Regions from separate parts of the Bacillus songklensis genome, predicted to be linked through region 2. Evidence: a T-box and tRNA genes for the amino acid it is inferred to sense, from the RefSeq annotation. Region 2 holds a T-box; the other holds one or more tRNA genes.
What was found. A T-box is a leader RNA that pairs with one kind of tRNA and senses whether it is charged. The one in region 2 lies ahead of ACFOU2_RS06020 (valine--tRNA ligase), so its partner is inferred to be a tRNA-Val.

Region 1: it has a tRNA-Val gene. The T-box ahead of ACFOU2_RS06020 (valine--tRNA ligase) is inferred to sense a tRNA for this amino acid. The anticodon was not compared.

What each region holds. Positions count from the first base shown of each region.
Region 1 is NZ_JBHRZT010000052.1:401,114-410,694, forward strand. Features, by position in the region: gene ACFOU2_RS13325 (DUF421 domain-containing protein) at 151-828, opposite strand; gene ACFOU2_RS13330 (GNAT family N-acetyltransferase) at 1,111-1,533, opposite strand; gene ACFOU2_RS13335 (YjcG family protein) at 1,539-2,051, opposite strand; gene ACFOU2_RS13340 (alpha/beta hydrolase) at 2,127-2,855, opposite strand; gene ACFOU2_RS13345 (phosphatidylglycerophosphatase A family protein) at 3,092-3,625, shown strand; gene ACFOU2_RS13350 (GNAT family N-acetyltransferase) at 3,653-4,141, opposite strand; gene ACFOU2_RS13355 (hypothetical protein) at 4,267-4,914, shown strand; gene ACFOU2_RS13360 (arylamine N-acetyltransferase family protein) at 5,054-5,794, opposite strand; partial or broken gene ACFOU2_RS13365 (DsbA family oxidoreductase) at 5,806-5,904, opposite strand; tRNA gene ACFOU2_RS13370 (tRNA-Val) at 6,039-6,111, shown strand; gene ACFOU2_RS13375 (helix-turn-helix domain-containing protein) at 6,450-6,713, shown strand; gene ACFOU2_RS13380 (LacI family DNA-binding transcriptional regulator) at 7,471-8,472, shown strand; gene ACFOU2_RS13385 (YolD-like family protein) at 9,131-9,313, shown strand.
Region 2 is NZ_JBHRZT010000020.1:587,000-596,580, reverse strand. Features, by position in the region: gene hemB (porphobilinogen synthase) at 1-86, shown strand, start outside; gene hemL (glutamate-1-semialdehyde 2,1-aminomutase) at 108-1,397, shown strand; gene spoVID (stage VI sporulation protein D) at 1,706-3,076, shown strand; gene ysxE (spore coat protein YsxE) at 3,162-4,214, shown strand; gene ACFOU2_RS06025 (hypothetical protein) at 4,424-4,615, opposite strand; T-box leader at 4,790-5,063, shown strand; gene ACFOU2_RS06020 (valine--tRNA ligase) at 5,107-7,752, shown strand; gene ACFOU2_RS06015 (bifunctional folylpolyglutamate synthase/dihydrofolate synthase) at 7,990-9,285, shown strand.

The DNA.
Region 1 (9,581 bases), on a different contig from region 2:
TGAACAGCCTGAAGGATACAGCAAAGAAACATTCATACATATAGTTTGCGAGATGCACGGCATTATTGTTGTTTTGAACAGCGATTAGTGCGTATGCCGTGCAGCTGTTTTGGAAGTGAAGCAAACTGCCCCCCTATGGGTAAATCCTCTCTAATATTTCTCTACATGCAAGGAATCTCCATCCTCCCATTCGGCGTACATGACCTGGGAGTAGTTACGGATTCCTTTTTTGTGCAGCTCTTTTTGCAGCCATGTTTCATCAAACCCGCTTTCTTTTAAGTTTTCCTTTAATAGCTGTCCGTCACTGATGAAGGTAATGGGGAGGACAGGCTGTTTATTGGGCATTTTATGATCAGCCTTTGTAGGAGACGCATAATCAGACTTTTTTAACACGCTCACGGTTCCGTCTGTTTCTAAAATGGCATACTCCACTTCGCGAATAGAAAAGGCATCCTTTGCCCGCAACAAGTGTTGAAGCTGACTAATATCCAAATGATTTTTCTTCATCTCTTTATAACGAATTCTCCCTTTGTGGATGATGATAGCCGGCCTTCCTTCTAAAAGGGAGCGGACCCTCAAGTTTTTTTGTGTTAAAATCTCTGTACCGAACATTAAAACCCCCCAGAACACGACCGCAAATAAAATGTCTGTCAACCCGGTTTTATGATCATACAACGCATTTCCCACAAGTTCCCCGAGGACGAGAGCTGAAATAAAATCGAATGTCGTAATTTGGGTAATGGTCATTTTGCCAAGCAGCTTCGTTAATAAAAACAAGCTGATGAAACCAACGAACAACTCAACCCCAATACGTACAAAATCCATAATCATTCTCCTAAACTAAGTAGTTACTATATAGCTTTGTACGTAATAGCTATTTTTATGACGAATAAAAAAAAGAAAAAGAGGGTATGTGAAAACCAACTGCTTTTGTGGTTTTCACATACCCTCACGTATGGATCGTCATGAAATGACAGTAAAATGAACGGTTAATATGACAACCCATTTTTAAAAATTTTTCTTATATAAGAAAGCCTAGATTGCATGTTGGAATTGTCTAGCTCCGCTTTTCAAAAACTGGATTTGACCTTTGCGGGTCAGTGTTGTCACTTACAATTCTTTTACCATCGTGACATGCGGAATTCCTGCATCCAAAAATTCCCCGGACACGGTTTTGTAGCCGAGTTTTTCATAAAAACCTTCTGCATGTGTTTGGGCATTCAACTTTAGTTTATGAAGATCCTTCCCGTGGGCGAGGTTCTCCATCTCCATCATAATGATTTTCCCGGCTCCGCTTTTACGGTGAGAAGGCATGACACAGATACGTTCCACTTTTCCATATCCATCCACTACGCGAAAACGGCCGGCTCCTACCGGTTGCTGTTCATCGTATAGCACAACATGAACAGCTTCATCTTCAAACTGATCGATTTCTTCTTCAAGAGGAACTTGCTGTTCTTCCACAAATACTTGTTTGCGAACATAAAATGCATCTTGAAGTTCTTGTTCTGTGGCAACTACTTTAATATTCAATGACATTATTCCTTTCCAAAAAGAAATGTTTCATAAACTGTCCATGTCTCATTTTCTAATTGATACATTAAGTGGAAGCGATCCACTACTTCGCTGTGTGATACATCGACAAGCTTTAATTGGCTGTATACATCAAGGTGCTCATCATCCGATAGACCTTGGCCAATTGTAATGTGCGGCACAAAGGAATAAGGAGTTTGCTGCTCAAGTGAACCGCTGTGTAAGTTACGATATAAAGCTTCGAGTTCTTCATTTTTCTCTATTTTAAAATAAAGAACATTATTTACAGGAGAGAAGGAGCTCACTTTTGTCACGTGTAGCCCAAACGGTTTTGTATTTTTGGCAACCCTGGTCAGCTCTTTTGCAATTTCCGTTACTTCGCTTTCTGACGCTTCAAATACTTCTTTTAGCGTAAGATGCGGCGCAATCAAGGCATAATGCTTATCATAGCGTTTACGGTAAGCATTTGCTGCATCTTGCAATTTTTTTGATGGAAATATAACAACCCCAAATTTCATCGAGTTTCCCTCCTCAAAGTATGTGAATTAAACTAATTATAACAAATTTTCTAAAAACAATATAATGAAAAAACATTAGATGGACAGCATGCTGCTCAATGCCCTTTTTAAATCAGGCTGCCAGTATGTCCAGGAGTGGTTTCCCGCAAACTCCTCATATAAAACGTTAAATCGTTTTTCATCCAGTAAGCGGTGGAGTTCACGGTTTGGCGTTAAAAAATCGCATATGGTCCCATTTGTCAACCGGACGCCCGTTTCTTGCTGCCCGATTATATGGTACATCTCAAGCAGTGAAGGATGTTTAAACGCTTTTACTTGATCCAGCAAATGATCATTAACAAACGGTGACTGCATAATGACCTTTCCAAACGTATGAGGATATGTAAGAGCCGCTTTTAATGAGACCGTGCCTGCGAGCGAATCTCCCATTAAAATGCGCGATTGCCCCATTTGATATGTGGGATACCGGGAATCTAAAAAAGGAACGAGTTCATGGGCTAAAAAACGAATATAAACATTTTGTTTAGCCCCGTCCGGGTGATATTTCTCCCTCCGATCTTCGATGGATCGATAAGGGATCCCCACAAATATCGTGTTGGGAATACTGCCTTGATCCAACAGGTGCTCGATTAGACGCGGCATTCGGCCCAGTGTGTAATAATCCTGGCCGTCTTGTGCAAGCAGTAACGAATATTTATAAAGCGGCGAAAAGGAAGCGGGCAAATAAACGATTAACGAAATGGTTTCATCTAATTCAGCACTGTAAAATGAAAGTTCCTCTGTTTGTCCAATCTTTTTCTCCATGTAAACCCCCACCGTTTGAAAGCGTTATCTTTATTTTAGCACAACTAAAAAGTCAATGTCTGTCTGAAAAAAGTCTTGTTTGTAAATTGATTGTTGTGTGAAATAACAATTGTATACTAATTATTAATATTTTCTTAATTTCTCGTAAAAAGCAAGGCGGGGCAGTTGGCATGAAAGAAAACATGTGTCATGCTAGAAATAACGACAGAGGAAAAGGGGAGAGCGAAATGAGCGAAATGATGGAAAAAACATTTGTACCAAGTAAAGATGTATTAGAAGCGACGTTAACTTTATTAGAAGAACGCGGTGTGGCCATTTGGGATATTGCAGAAATTGTTTACGAAATGCAAGCCCCTTATAATGAAGGGTTAACGGTAAAAGAATGTGCCGAGAGTGTAGAACGGGTGCTGCAAAAACGTGAAATTCAGCACGCGCTTTTAGTCGGTATTGAGTTGGACAAGCTTGCTGAACAAAAGAAATTATCCGAACCGCTGCAATCCATTGTAGAGCAGGACGAGGGCCTGTTCGGCGTGGATGAAACCATTGCACTTGGGGCGGTTTTAACATACGGAAGCATCGGCGTTACGACATTCGGTCATTTAGATAAATGTAAAATCGGGATTATTCATAAATTGAATGAGAAAAAAGAAAATTGTGTGCACACATTTCTTGATGATTTAGTGGCAAGTGTAGCGGCAAGTGCCGCAAGTCGCATTGCCCACCGCTATCGTGACGAGTTGGAGCGAAATGAAGAACCGCTGGCAAAATAAGAAATGAAAAGGAGGAGGCCTTTCGATTCAGCCCCCTCTTTTTAATGGCAAATGCATCAGAACACTTACCGGCTCCATGCCTTGTTTTTCATAAAAGCGGATGGCGCGCTTATTGAAATGCCAAACATTCAGCTGAAGAAAATCAGCTTTCTTTTTTTGCGCCCATTTTTTCGTTTGCTCGAATAACCCCAAAGCAATGCCCAGCCCATGGTATTCCTTTTTGACTCCAAAAAAATCAATGAAGGCACTGCAGCGCTCTTCTCCTCCTGAAGGAGAGGACGTGTAATAAAGCTGGGCAAATGAGTAACCGATAATGTACCCATTCAGCTCGGCCACGATGACAACATTGGAGGGGCTGGAAACATACGATTGAAACGTATACGGGGGCATCGATACCTGGTCTGCGGGAAACATATCCGGCACTGCCTCTGTATGCAGCTGATCAGCCTCCCTTAACACAAATAAAATTCCGTTATAATCATAAATGTTTGCTTTGCGATATAATACTCCCATCATTCTAACCCGCCTCGAATTTTGTGTGCTTCTTCATCATATGCAGTATGGATGTCAATGGTTTGCTGCATAAAATCAAGAGGAGGATTTCATACTAAGAAAAAAGTGTAAACGGAGGATGAATTCGGGTGAAAAAGGGATGGATTTTTGTCATGGCTGCCTTCTTGTTTGCTCAGCCTGCTTCAGTCGGAGCGAGTGAAATGGCCAACATTCCCAATCAGCATATTTCCTTGCATGCAGACGGGCAAGGGAACCGTTATCAAGGTTTTGAGCTGCACATTGGGAACAGAAAAATGGCATTTCCGGAGTGGTCAAGCACCAATATGGTGAATGCGAAGCCAAAGATGCAGACGATCGATGTGGACCATGATGGAGTGGAGGAAGTGATCGTACTGCTTCCGAAAAAACGGGATAAAGCCCTTTATTTAAATGAACCGAAAATATTGAAGATCCATGAAAACGGGGAACAAGTTGTGGAAGAAATTTTCGTCAACGATGCGCGGACGGTTTTGCTTCAACAAGTGAAATATTATAAGAAAAAGGGAGATTTTCATGTACAGCTAAATGGTAAAGATGTGCTGAAACTGGAAAATGAATCACAGCCCCCCAAGCTGTCTGTTGAGTCGTTTGTTGTTTATGAGGTAAAAGGCGATCAATTATTGGCTAAAGCTTTACTAAAAAATGCCAAAGGGGAGTATTTAGGAACATTTCAAGTCGACTACGAATTTAAAGATACGACGATGGAACCGGCCAGACTATCATTTATCAGACATTAGAGGATGACCCAGCATACCACTTGGGTCATCCTCTTGGAAGGACGCGTCATGAAAATCCTGCAAAACCAAGGGATTCGGTGAGGGGTCCTTTCATTAAGAATCATTTTTCGTGATTTATTGAGAAAATGGGACTTTAATATTATAAGGAGATATGAAAATGTGTTTGGAGCAGAGCGGGAATGTCTTTTTCGCTCACTTCTTGCTTCTCTTTTTTCTCACCGTTCGTTATCGTTAAAGTAACACCTGACAATGTAATCCGTCCCGTTTTTGTTGCGATGGTCGTCAAGTTCGTTTTCGTAAACGGTGAGTGGGGGGATATTTGGTTGAATTCACACATCGGAGCAAATTGCTCAAGCAGCTTTTCTTCGATGGTAAAGCGGTATTTGGTTTTCCAGCCGTTTTCATGTTTTTGCAAGTCATACGTGATATCATCCAATTGATGAACGCGATACACTCCGCTCACATCTTCGACCGTTTCACCGGTTAATGGAATCGGCTTACGGACAGAATCACCAAACCCGACATCAGTAAGGTAAGGCTGATCAAGATGCACAAGGGTGGTCGCATGGCTCTCTTTCAGCGCCCAAGATCCGTCTTCTTTTTGAACCGTCCCTGCAATTAAATGGGCTTTAAACCCAAGTTCTGTTAGCAGCCAGCAAAACAAACTGTTCAGCTCATAGCAAAACCCTCCGCGATGGCGTTCCGCAATCTTTTCATAAAACCGTGTCATATCTAATACAATCGGTGTTTTGTACATAACATCCAAATTTTCAAAAGGGATTTGAAGCATGTGCTGCTCCTGCAAATAACGTAAATAGTCAAGGGTGACATCGTTTCTCTTTTCGGCGTGAAACCGCGCCAAATATACCTCTTTGCTCATGAACATTTCTCCTCTACATCCTTTCCTTTCACGGCCTCTTTCGATGGTGCCTCCCCGACAAAACAAAACGGGGACACAAAATCAGAATACATGCGAATCTTAACAGTTATAATGCTCTTCCTTAGGTTTTCACTAAGGATAGTGTAACAAATACGAATATGTATTTTCTATTTCGATAAACTGAAAAAGAGGATTGACATGGGGCCAGTCCATACATATAATAATATCAGTGACATAATATTACGATTCCGTAGCTCAGCTGGGAGAGCGCTACCTTGACAGGGTAGAGGTCGCTGGTTCGAACCCAGTCGGAATCATTACGCTGTAAGAAGCCCGTAATGACGGGCTTTTTCGTTTAGATTAACCGTTGGGATTACGTAAAAAGTGTGGCGGTCCCTAGCGGAAAAGAATGGCGCCCTCTTATATTCAACCGGATATAAGGGGGCGTTTTTATTTTGTCTAAAATTCGACAATCAAAAAGGCGCGCAAAATTATTCCGCAAATACTACAACACAGATAGAGATAGAGATAGAGATAGAGCGACTCACTGTTGGGATGATCTTTTCGACGTGTACGTACTTGCTAAAGAAGCAGAAGGACTAGCGAAAGGGACACTTCGGAATAAGAAAGATTACTATACACTAAGCTTATCAGCGTGCTCAAAACTTTATCCCGTTACGCCTGCAAAATCGTTGGCGCAGCGTTCTTAAAGGTGGATACCATCGCTCAGCTAACCGAGATTGCTAAGCGTACTGTTCAACGTGCATTAAAGCTACTGGAATCTTACGGTGTGATTGAACGCCGGGCAACGGTCAGAAAGGGCGGCGGCAACGGCCACAATGTCTATTTTATCGTTTGTGGTATCGGGCTATTATTGCTCATCGACGCAAAGGTGTTAACAAACCGGTCGAGGATTTAGTGAGCGATGTAATCAGTGCGTTTAAAGAGACGATATTTTCGCAGAAGATCGGTAAAGTGATGTCGACATTTAACGGCTATTTCTAGCGCATATTAAAGGCGAAGATGGCGGTGATTAGGCAAAATCCAATTCATTACTATGTACTATATCCGCCATTAACTGACAATACGTTATTTCAGAAAATTCTACTCGTTTAATCTACCGGTGAAAGCAAAAAAAGAAGCAACGCATACAAAGTGCGTCACTCCTTTTTTGGAAAAACATATGGTTACAGGGCTAACTCAATTAGCTAGAGAAAAAAATTGATTGCATTTATATAATACAACATTCGCTGAAATATGATAATATGCCTAGTTGATTTTATCTATTCTGAATTGGAATCGCTGTTATTCATTGTGTGAATTATGTGCAGACTGCTTAAGAAGAAAGCCGTCATTTTTCCGCAAATTGAGTTCCGAAAACTTCCGATTTAGTGCGGCATAGTGCAACGTAAACACTATACGCTGCTTTACATTTTTCCTACACGATGCACAAGATAGACATGCGCCGGAAACTTTCGACACGTTTTGTTTTTCCATACCGATCACACACCTCGTATAGAGTCATAGTATCAGTATGTCCAAGATTTAGAGGTCAATTGCAATCGTCTTGAAGGTTTTGCACCAGAACCGAAAATTCTCTAAAAGAGAGTTGAAATCTAAATTGTAATCGATTACAATAAATTCACAGATAAATAAAAGGAAAAGAGAGTCGTCAAATGGTGAGAATTAAAGATGTGGCAAAAAAGGCAAATGTTTCTACTGCTACAGTATCGAGAGTGTTAAGTAAGCCTGACACTGTAAAAGAAGAAACAATCGAAAAAGTAAGAGAAGCAATTAGAGAATTAAACTATCAGCCGAATGTATTAGCCCGTCAGCTAAGAAGGTCAGAAACAAAAACCATCCTAGTCGTTGTCCCGGATATTACGAACACCTTCTTTTCTAAGGTCCTAAGAGGGATAGAGTCTGTAGCGGTGGCAAACGGATATCAGGTTCTGCTTGTGGATGCGGGCAATGGTGTCGAAGATGAAAACGGGTACTTAAACATACTCCGCCAAAAAAAAGCGGATGGGCTGGTTTTACTAACAGCAAGAATGGAATCGAAGATAGTAGAAGACATGGCTCTCGAATATCCAGTAGTCCTTGCATGTGAATATATAGAAGGCTCAAACATTCCGACCGTTTCCATTGATAATGTGAGTGGTGCTCGAAAGGCAACCGAACATTTGATTAATCTGGGGCATAAGAGAATAGGGTTTATATCGGGCCCTCTCGGTGGTGTGTTGGGACAGGATCGATTAAAGGGATATTGCCAGGCGATGGCTCAGTACAATCTTATGGTTGAGCCCATTTTGGTACAAGAAGGCGATTTCTCTTATGAAAGCGGTTTTAATATGATGATGAAATTTTTAGCTCTTAACAATCCCCCGACAGCAGTATTTGTGGCTAATGATGAAATGGCTTTTGGAGTCCTAAAAGCTGCAAAGTCAAAGGGATTACGTGTTCCTCATGATCTTTCGGTTATGGGATTTGACGATATAAAATTTTCATCCATTATTGAACCAGCTCTCACAACTATTGAGCAGCCGGCTTTTGAGATAGGGACCAAAGCAATGGAATTACTGTTAAGATTAATGAATAAGGAAGAAGTAGAGAAAAATCAATATATATTAGAGGATCGACTGATTATACGGGATTCGTGCTCTAAACGTATTTTATAAGAAGATAAAACCTCCTTTTGGAAGTGCAACAAATTACCTTTCAAGAAAAAATAAGGGTAAATCTTCTTTTATAACAGATTGTAATCGGTTACATCTCTTATTAATCGTGAGTTCCTTACAATTAATAGGATTCCAGCATGGTTCTGAGGCAAAAATCATTTGAGAGAAACATAGAGTGTCAGTATCTTCTAAATAGTTTTGGTGCAAATATTAAGGTTCTATTTTTCTAACAAATTATGCTTGTACTAGAGCTAGAGCCAATAGAAGAATCCCCAGATTAAAATTTACAGATTGTTCAAATATTGTTGTAAACGCTTACTGATCTTTGGTATATAGAAAAGTACATGAACCCATACCTTAAGGTTATGTCCTCTTTCTGCAATTTTTCATAACCAGTCAATTATTTAAATATATTTGTTTATATAGATCGATTTAGAAAATTCGACCTGACCAAAGAACGGCCATGCCAAATTTTCTAGACCTAAGCGGCTGGCACCCCCCTTGCGGGGTTGGCGCCAACCGCATAGGTGAACCCTTGAGGGCGAATTCAAGTTGTCTGGATCACCGATTGTGATGCCTCTTGATTGAATGAAGATGTGTCGAGTTATTAAGTGGAATATATATAGATAAACCATTAGTGAGAAAGGAAGATAAATAAATGATCTTAAAAGAATTAACAAAAAACCGTATCATTACCATTAATTATTATCAGAACGGATCGTTACAAACATGCAAGGGTCGTGTCAGCAATCTTAATCTAGATCAGCAAACCCTTTCTTTAAAAGATGAACAGCAAAAGGTTTTCTCCATTCGTTTATCAGGTATTAAGGCCATTCATTAATTACTTTCTTTGAGTAGAAATAAGAATAAATGCTTAAACTAAGTATATAAAATATTAAAAATTTTATAAAATAGTTGAAATACCTAATGTAATCGATTACAATAATTTCATAAAGGATGTACTAACTATAAAAAGAAAAGATAATCATAAAATGGTAAGAATTAAAGGTGTGTCTAAAAAGGGGAATGCTTCCACTAAAATAAGGATTCGTTTTCTTTTTATAGTTCAATGTAATCGGTTACAATTTTCTTGGGCGATTCCAACTTTA
Region 2 (9,581 bases):
TGACGGGCATGAAGCGCGCCGGAACAGATTTAATTATTACGTATCATGCAAAAGATGTTGCTCGCTGGTTGTCTGACAAACAATAATGAAATAAAAGGGGTATTATAATGCGAAGCTACGAAAAATCAAAAGCGGCTTTCCTTGAAGCGAAACAATTAATGCCTGGCGGAGTAAACAGCCCTGTTCGCGCGTTTAAATCCGTGAAGATGAATCCGATTTTTATGGCGCGCGGAAAAGGTTCAAAGATTTATGATATTGACGGAAACGAGTATATCGACTATGTGCTTTCATGGGGACCGCTTATTCACGGCCACGCAAACGAACGTGTAGTGGAAGCACTTAAAAAAGTGACGGAGTTCGGGACAAGCTTCGGCGCACCGACACTAACAGAAAATGAGCTGGCAAAACTTGTGATTGAACGTGTCCCTTCCATTGAAATCGTGCGTATGGTGAGTTCAGGTACAGAAGCGACAATGAGCGCGCTTCGTTTAGCACGCGGTTATACAGGACGTAATAAAATCTTGAAATTTGAAGGCTGTTACCACGGTCATGGCGACTCTTTGCTTATTAAAGCGGGATCGGGTGTGGCAACACTTGGTTTACCGGACAGCCCTGGTGTTCCTGAAGGAGTAGCACAAAACACGATTACCGTTCCTTATAACGATTTAGAAGGTGTGAAGTACGCATTTGAGCAATTTGGGGAAGAGATTGCAGGGATCATTGTGGAGCCTGTAGCGGGCAATATGGGTGTTGTCCCTCCGCTTTCTGGCTTTTTGCAAGGTCTGCGCAGCCTTACTGAACAATACGGAGCTTTATTGATTTTTGATGAAGTGATGACTGGCTTCCGTGTAGATTATCAATGTGCTCAAGATTACTTTGGTGTCACACCTGATTTAACATGTTTAGGAAAAGTAATCGGCGGCGGTCTGCCAGTTGGGGCATACGGTGGCAAAGCTGAAATCATGGAGCGCATCGCTCCAAGCGGACCAATTTATCAAGCCGGAACATTATCAGGGAATCCATTGGCAATGACAGCTGGTTATGAAACGCTTGTTCAATTGACGCCTGCTTCTTATCAGGAATTCGGACGCAAAGCAGACCGTCTAGAAGAAGGATTAACAGCAGCAGCTTCTAAATACGAGATTCCTCATACAGTAAATCGCGCAGGTTCGATGATTGGCTTCTTCTTTACAAATGAAGAGGTTATCAACTATGAAAAAGCGAAAACATCGAACTTGGACTATTTTGCGACATACTACCGTGAAATGGCGAATAACGGGGTATTCTTACCGCCGTCACAATTTGAAGGGTTATTCCTTTCAACTGCCCACAGCGATGAAGACATTGAAAAAACGATTCAAGCAGCAGAGAAGGCATTTGCTGTTATCAGGGGATAAGTGAATAGGGGTTTCTCTGTTCACTCGTCTCCAGGAATAAATCGACAGAGCAGAGCCGTTTCGTATGAAAATAAAAAGATGAAAAACACTTTTGGGTGGTCTATCCGGGACTGAGGGATAGACCTTTTTTTATGAGTAAAGAATTGAACATGAGCATTTTTTGCTTATGCTCAATTCTTTATATGGATTCGTATAGATACCGACGTTTTACGAAATCGCAGGAAATTTATATACATAATTAGAAGAACACGGTCATACGTTGTAATGACATCGACAATTCGCAGATGTTTTGAAAGGAGGAGGAGAAGTTGACACAGGACAATCTATCTTGCCTACGTTTTTCAGTTGAAGAGTCCATTTGGTTCCAAAAGGGACAGGAAGTTAGCGAACTATTATCCATCTCATTGGATCCAGATATCTCCATCGAAGAAGACGAACAATATGTGTCCATCCGTGGAGCATTAATATTATCAGGGGAATATAAAATTGCCCAAAACGACAATGAAGAGCAATCTTTACGTGAATATACAAGCGGCAAGCAAGTACAAGACGTGATGTTTCGTGAGGACGGTTTATCAGAATTTTATCATCGTTTTCCGCTGGATATTACGATTCCAAAAAATCGTATTCAAAATATGGAGGATTTGTACGTTTCCATCGACATGTTTGATTACGATTTACCACAGGAAAGCTGCTTAAGTTTGACAGCTGATCTGGCCATTACCGGTTTGTATGGTGAGCAGCAAAGTGTAGCCCGTGTAGAAGAAACAGAAGACCAACAAGAGGAGTTCGAAGAGCAGCAAGAAGAAAGCGCCCAGTTTGAATTTGAACCACTGTACCGACAAAGTGACGAGTATGAGGAAGAGGTACGCTCTGATACTTCTGAAAGAAATATGACTCCGTTTTCCTATTTTTCATCTTCTGATCCACAAGAAGAAGAGATTTATGAGCCATTGGAGATTGAAGTGAAAAAAGAGAACTCTGCAGAGAGAGAAGAGATTGGAATGAAAAAAGAGAGCTTTGCAGAGAGAGAAGAGATTGGAATGAAAAAAGAGAGCTTTGCAGAGAGAGAAGAGATTGGAGTGAAAAAAGAGAGCTCTGCAGAGAGAGAAGAGGTTGAAGTGAAAAAAGAGAGTTCCGCTGGGAGAGAAGAGGTTGAGGTCCAGGCACGCGGTCATTCTTCTGAAGTTGAGGCGACTTCGCCTTCCTATTTTCCAACCTCTAATCCACAAGAGGAAGAAGCTTATGAGCCGCTTGAGACTGAAGTCAAACAAGAAACTTCTGGTGAGGAAGAACAAGCGGAAGCTCCCGCTATTGAATTAAGAGCAAAAAATATGGTTCCTCTCCGGGCACAACAAGAGCAGGAAGAAGCACAATCGAGAGAAGAAGCGTATAAACAATACGCAGGCTCCGCCAAAGCCCAACCGGAGGAGGAACAAGAAGAAAAACCTGTTCGTAATGAAAATGCACTGTATTTAACTCAGTTATTCTCAAAAAATGCGGAGGAAGATTTCTCACCGCTTAAAATATGCATTGTCCAAAATGGAGATTCACTCGAGAAAATTGCGGAACGTTACGACATAAATGTCCAAAATTTGATTCGCGTGAATAATCTTGAAGATGAACATAGTGTGGAAGAGGGAATGATTTTAAATATACCGATCGCAGTGAAGCGATAAGCCAGTTGTGTGAGTGTCGAGCATCCATTTTATTGCTCGGCCTCTCCTTCTTTTCTAAGACTTTTCATAAAATGAGGGAAAGAGAGTGGGATACGAATCTGTTATTGATTATCAAGAGCTGTTAAATCCGTATCGTTTAAAGGTCGATTATGTGGAAGACTATGGAAGACTGAAAAAGGTGTATACTCAGCAGGGTGTATTTGCATTGAAAAGGCTGGACGTTTCTTCAAGACAAGGTACCCACTTTATTCAAACAATCGGGGGACTTTCGCAAAAAGGCTTTATGAAAATGGTGCAGCCTTATCGCACACAGGATGGACAGTATATTGTATATGAAGGAACACATGCTTATTACTTAACGCCATGGCTCCCGAATGATCCGAAAGAAGAACGGGACATTCGCTACCATAAATTGTTCCAAGAGTTGGCGCAGCTTCATTCATTGACATTGCATGAAGTGGGCTTAAAACAAGAGGATGTCAAAAGACACTATGAACTATTAGGCAAACAATGGGATGATCGCAAAGAAGATTTGGAAAAATACGTAACAGAGTGTGAGCAAAAATTGTATATGTCCCCATTTGAATTGTATTTTTGCATGTTTTATAATGAATGTTCCCAAGCGCTGGGATTTGCACGTTCAAAACTGGATGAATGGTATGAAAAAATGAAGGAGAAAGAAAAAGCACGCCTTGTCACAATTCATGGGAAGCTATCTTCTAAACACTTTATCTATGATGAAAACGGAACAGGCTATTTTATCAATTTTGAGAAAGCGAGAGAAGCTTCTCCTATTTATGATTTGATGCCTTTTTACTTTAGGGTTTTTAAAACATATCCCATTCAAAGCTATGAAAATTATGAATGGTTTACAACGTATCAGCAGCATTTTTCGCTGAGGGAAGAAGAATTGTTATTGTTTTATTGTTATATGGCTTTCCCGGAATTGATTGTAAGAGCGGTGGACCAATACCGGAACGAACGTGGGGCACAAACCGAGATGAAGCACGTTCAAACGTTAGTGTCCTCTTACTGGCATATGAAAAATATTGAGCAGCTGCTCACGAGAATCATGCAAGCAGAGCAACAAAAGAAAGCAGCTGCCGAGCAGGCTGCACAAGCACAAGCCAATTCATAACCTTGGTTATGGATGGCTTGTTTTTTATTTATAATAAAGCATAAATTGCGCTTTGAAATTGTCCAGCTGCACGAGCCAGTCCCTACGGTAATTTCGCTTCTTCCTGCGGAACCAAAAAGCGGTTCCCTTGTCAGAAGCTCCGAAGTACAGGGCGTCGCGATTCTAGTCTGCCAACCTACTGTATGGTTGAACAGTCGCCTTCGCTTTTCTTATACCCATTCTAGATAAATGGCAGCCGCCAAAATGACAAGCAGCGTTAACAATAAAACGTCAAATGTTGTCGGAAAGAAGATGGTCCGAACTGCCTGGAAAATGGTGAGCGGAATAATGAATTGAGCGCAAACGGCAGTGGCATTACGCGTCCATTTTTGAAATTTATATGAGTTAAAACGCTTTCTCATTTCCTTCCTTCCTTTCTCCTTTAAAATTAGCTTAGTTTATCGTATGATGAGTGATTCGACATGGTGATTTTTGAATCAATTTTTCAAGAACGTGAATACAATGCTAAAAAAATGGATAATAATATTGACGATTAATAGATTTTTCATATAGTATAGTTACGAGACTTTTTAAAAGAAAATGCATCGATTGGGAAGAGTAGGGCAGTGCACGCCTTCAGAAAGAGAGGTCCTTGGCTGTGAGACTTCTTAGGTTGGTCACGCTTGAAGGTCGCCCATGAGCAGCTTTTACGAACATGTCTGCAGGAACTGAATCAAGTATCCACCAAGGGCACCAGTAGAAAAAGACGGAAACAGGCCGTTATCTGTTTAAGTGCATAGGCTTCATTGTATCTACATATGGCTTATGAAAAAAGGTGGTACCGCGAAACTCACTCCTTTCGTCCTTTTATGTGATGGAAGGAGTTTTTTATTTTTAGATGGAGGTTAAGAAGATGGCAGAAAAGGAAATCACCATGTCAACGAAATATGATCCGAAATCCGTTGAGTCCAATCGTTATCAATACTGGCTTGATGGAAAGTTTTTTGAAGCAACAAGCGATCCAGAAAAACAACCGTATACGATCGTCATTCCGCCGCCAAACGTAACAGGGAAACTTCACTTAGGACACGCGTGGGATACAACGCTGCAAGACATCGTGACACGTATGAAACGCATGCAAGGCTATGATGTACTGTGGCTTCCTGGTATGGACCATGCAGGTATCGCGACACAAGCAAAAGTAGAAGAGAAGCTTCGCAATGAAGGAAAAACACGGTATGACTTAGGCCGTGAGAAATTTGTTGAAGAAACATGGAAATGGAAGGAAGAATACGCATCCCATATTCGCGCACAATGGGCAAAGTTAGGTCTTGGCTTAGACTATTCGCGTGAACGTTTTACATTAGATGAAGGATTGTCAAAAGCGGTACGTGAAGTATTCGTGACCCTTTATAAAAAAGGGTTAATCTACCGCGGCGAGTACATCATCAACTGGGATCCTGCGACGAAAACGGCGTTATCAGATATCGAAGTTATTTACAAAGACGTACAAGGTGCGTTCTATCATATGCGTTATCCATTAGCGGATGGTTCAGGACATATTGAGATTGCCACAACGCGTCCTGAAACAATGCTTGGTGATACGGCTGTTGCGGTTCACCCGGAAGACGAGCGCTATAAACATCTAATCGGCAAAAAGGTCATTCTCCCAATTACAGGCCGCGAAATTCCTATCGTAGGCGATGACTATGTGGATATGGAATTCGGTTCAGGTGCTGTTAAAATTACACCAGCTCATGACCCGAATGACTTTGAAATCGGAAACCGTCATGACTTGGAGCGTATTCTTATCATGAATCCGGACGGTACAATGAACGAAAAAGCTGGCAAATATGAGGGGATGGATCGTTTTGAATGCCGTAAGCAAATCGTGAAAGATCTTCAAGAAGAAGGCGTGTTATTCAAAATTGAAGACCATATGCATTCTGTCGGCCATAGCGAGCGCAGCGGTGCCGTTGTAGAACCATATCTTTCTACGCAATGGTTCGTGAAAATGCAGCCATTGGCAGATGCGGCGGTCGAGCTTCAAAAATCGGCAGATGAAAAAGTAAACTTCGTACCGGATCGTTTCGAGAAAACATATTTACATTGGATGGAAAACATTCGTGATTGGTGTATTTCTCGTCAATTATGGTGGGGACATCGCATTCCGGCCTGGTATCATAAAGAAACAGGTGAAGTATACGTTGATCATGAGCCGCCGTCAGACATTGAAAACTGGGAGCAAGACTCTGACGTATTAGACACATGGTTCAGTTCCGCATTATGGCCGTTTTCAACAATGGGCTGGCCTGAAACAGAGTCTCCGGATTATCAACGTTTCTATCCTACAGATGTGTTAGTAACAGGTTACGATATCATCTTCTTCTGGGTATCACGTATGATTTTCCAAGGACTTGAGTTTACAGGAAAGCGTCCATTCAAGGATGTATTAATCCACGGCCTTGTACGTGATGCGCAAGGACGCAAAATGAGTAAGTCTCTCGGAAACGGCGTTGATCCGATGGAAGTCATCGATCAATACGGGGCAGACTCACTGCGCTACTTCTTATCAACAGGTTCTTCACCTGGTCAAGACTTGCGTTACAGCACAGAAAAAGTAGAAGCAACATGGAACTTTGCGAATAAAATTTGGAACGCTTCCCGTTTTGCTTTAATGAACATGGCTGGTTTAACATATGAAGAAATTGACTTAAGCGGTGGGAAATCCGTTGCAGATAAATGGATTTTAACTCGTTTAAATGAAACAATTGAAACGGTAACGAAGCTTGCAGAGAAGTATGAGTTCGGTGAAGTAGGCCGTGTTCTTTACAATTTCATCTGGGATGACTTCTGTGATTGGTATATTGAAATGGCGAAACTGCCGCTTTACGGTGAGGATGAGGCAGCAAAGAAAACGACTCGTTCGATTTTGGCTTATGTACTAGACAACACAATGCGCCTTTTACATCCGTTCATGCCGTTTATTACCGAGGAAATTTGGCAGAACTTGCCGCATGAAGGAGAATCCATCACGGTAGCAAAGTGGCCGGAAGTTCGTACTGACTTGACAGATACAGAAGCGGCTGAAGAAATGCGTTTACTTGTAGACATCATTCGTGCTGTACGTAACATCCGTGCGGAAGTAAATACGCCGATGAGCAAGCAAATCAAGCTTCACATCAAAGCGAAAGATGCAAACATCCAAGGACAGCTTGAAAAGAACCGTGCTTACTTAGAACGTTTCTGTAATCCAAGTGAGCTTGTGATTGCAACGGAAATGGAAGCAGCAGACAAAGCAATGACAGCAGTTGTGACAGGTGCAGAGCTTATTCTGCCGCTTGAAGGCTTAATTAACGTAGAAGAAGAAATTAAGCGTCTTGAAAAAGAATTAGACAAATGGAACAAAGAAGTAGAGCGCGTGCAAAAAAAATTAAGTAACCAGGGCTTTATTGCCAAAGCGCCGGCTAACGTAATCGAAGAAGAACGCAAAAAAGAAGCGGACTATCTCGAAAAACGTTCAACAGTTGAGGCGCGTATTAGCGATTTAAGAGGATAACAGGAAGAAGAGGGTGTCCCAAAACCACAAGAAGAACGTGGTTTTGGGACACCCCATAAAATGAATCGTCATGAACAATCCGGTAAAATCGAGGTTTTTCGTGACGATTCATTTTATAGAAAGACTTTGAACTCTAGGGAGCGGAGACTTTAGAGTTAACCCGTTTTTGATATAATGAATCTTTAGTAAGCGAAGAAAAAAAGGGTAGAAAGATAGATAGAAGGGTGAAGGGACACAATCATGGAGACTTATAACCAAGCATTGAACTGGATTCGTAATCGCCTTCGTTTCGGAATAAAGCCTGGTCTTGAACGAATGGCATGGATGCTGGAGCAACTGGGAAATCCGCATGATGAAATTAAAGCGATCCATGTCGCGGGAACAAACGGAAAAGGCTCTACCGTCTGTTATTTGCGAAATATTTTGCAGCAAGCGGGCAATAACGTCGGTACATTTACATCGCCATATATTGAAACGTTTAACGAGCGCATTAGTGTCAATGGGCGGCCCATTTGCGACGAAGAGATGGCCGAACTTGTTAATACGATAAAGCCCGTTGTCGAAGGATTGGAAGAGACTGATTTAGGAGAAGCGACGGAGTTTGAAGTCATTACAATCATGGCGTTCTATTATTTCGGCAAGATGAACAAACAAGATTTCGTCATTTTTGAAACGGGATTAGGGGGACGATTGGATTCGACAAATGTCGTTCAGCCCATCTTAACGATCATCACAAACATCGGGTTTGACCATATGCACATTTTAGGCGAAACCGTTGAGGAGATTACGGAAGAAAAAGCAGGCATCATCAAGCCTGGGATACCGTTGATTTCCGCCGTCGAACAAAAAGAAGCACGAGAGATTTTAACGGAAAGGACGAATGAGAAACAATCTCCTTTTTATTTGTTAGAAAAAGAGTTTCATATTACTTCTTATGAGACGTTAGAGACAGGAGAAAAGTTTTCAATGGAAACACCCGCCGCCTCTTTTCATGATTTGCGCATTACGATGATGGGCTATCATCAAGTGAAAAATGCATCACTTGCCGTCATGGCGGCCGTTTATTTAAAAAACCATGGCGGCGCAGCGATTGAAGAACGGCATATTCAAGAAGGTTTGGTTGTTGCCAAATGGATCGGCCGTTTCGAGAAGGTAAGTGAACATCCAACCATCATTATTGACGGTGCCCACAATTTTCAGGGAATCGAAAGCCTCGTTTCAACATTGCGTTTACATTATGAAGATAAAAACATTCACGTCATCTTCAGTTGTCTAAAAGACAAGGATGCAAAAGATATGATTGAAAAGCTGCAGGAAGTGGCAGCTTCCATTACGTTTACGAGCTTTGATTTTCCGAGGGCCTATGAGGCAAAAGATTTGCATGAAATGGCACAAGGGGATAACACTTCCGCTGAAGAAGATTGGTATACAGCTTTGAGAGAAGGAAAGGAAAAATTAAAAACCGAGAAGGATTTATTGATGGTGACGGGATCGTTGTATTTTATTTCGGAAGTTAGAAAAGCATTTGTGTAAATAAAAGGCACCTGCATAAAAAATGCACGGTGTCTTTATTTTATTTTTCGTTTCTATCATTGTTAAATTACAGACCATCAAAAGGTTTACTTTTAACAATTAGTATAGAAAGAAGGCGAACAGCCTCAATTGTTGAAACTAAAGTAGTAGTTAAAAATACATTTCCCCGTTTGCAACGAAAAATCACGGATGGTAAAATATAGATATTGTGAAGTTGGCGGCATGGGATAAAAGATATAGATTTTGACCTGGAATTGGATTTTTCAGGGAAATATAGTCGGTATTACATGGTATTA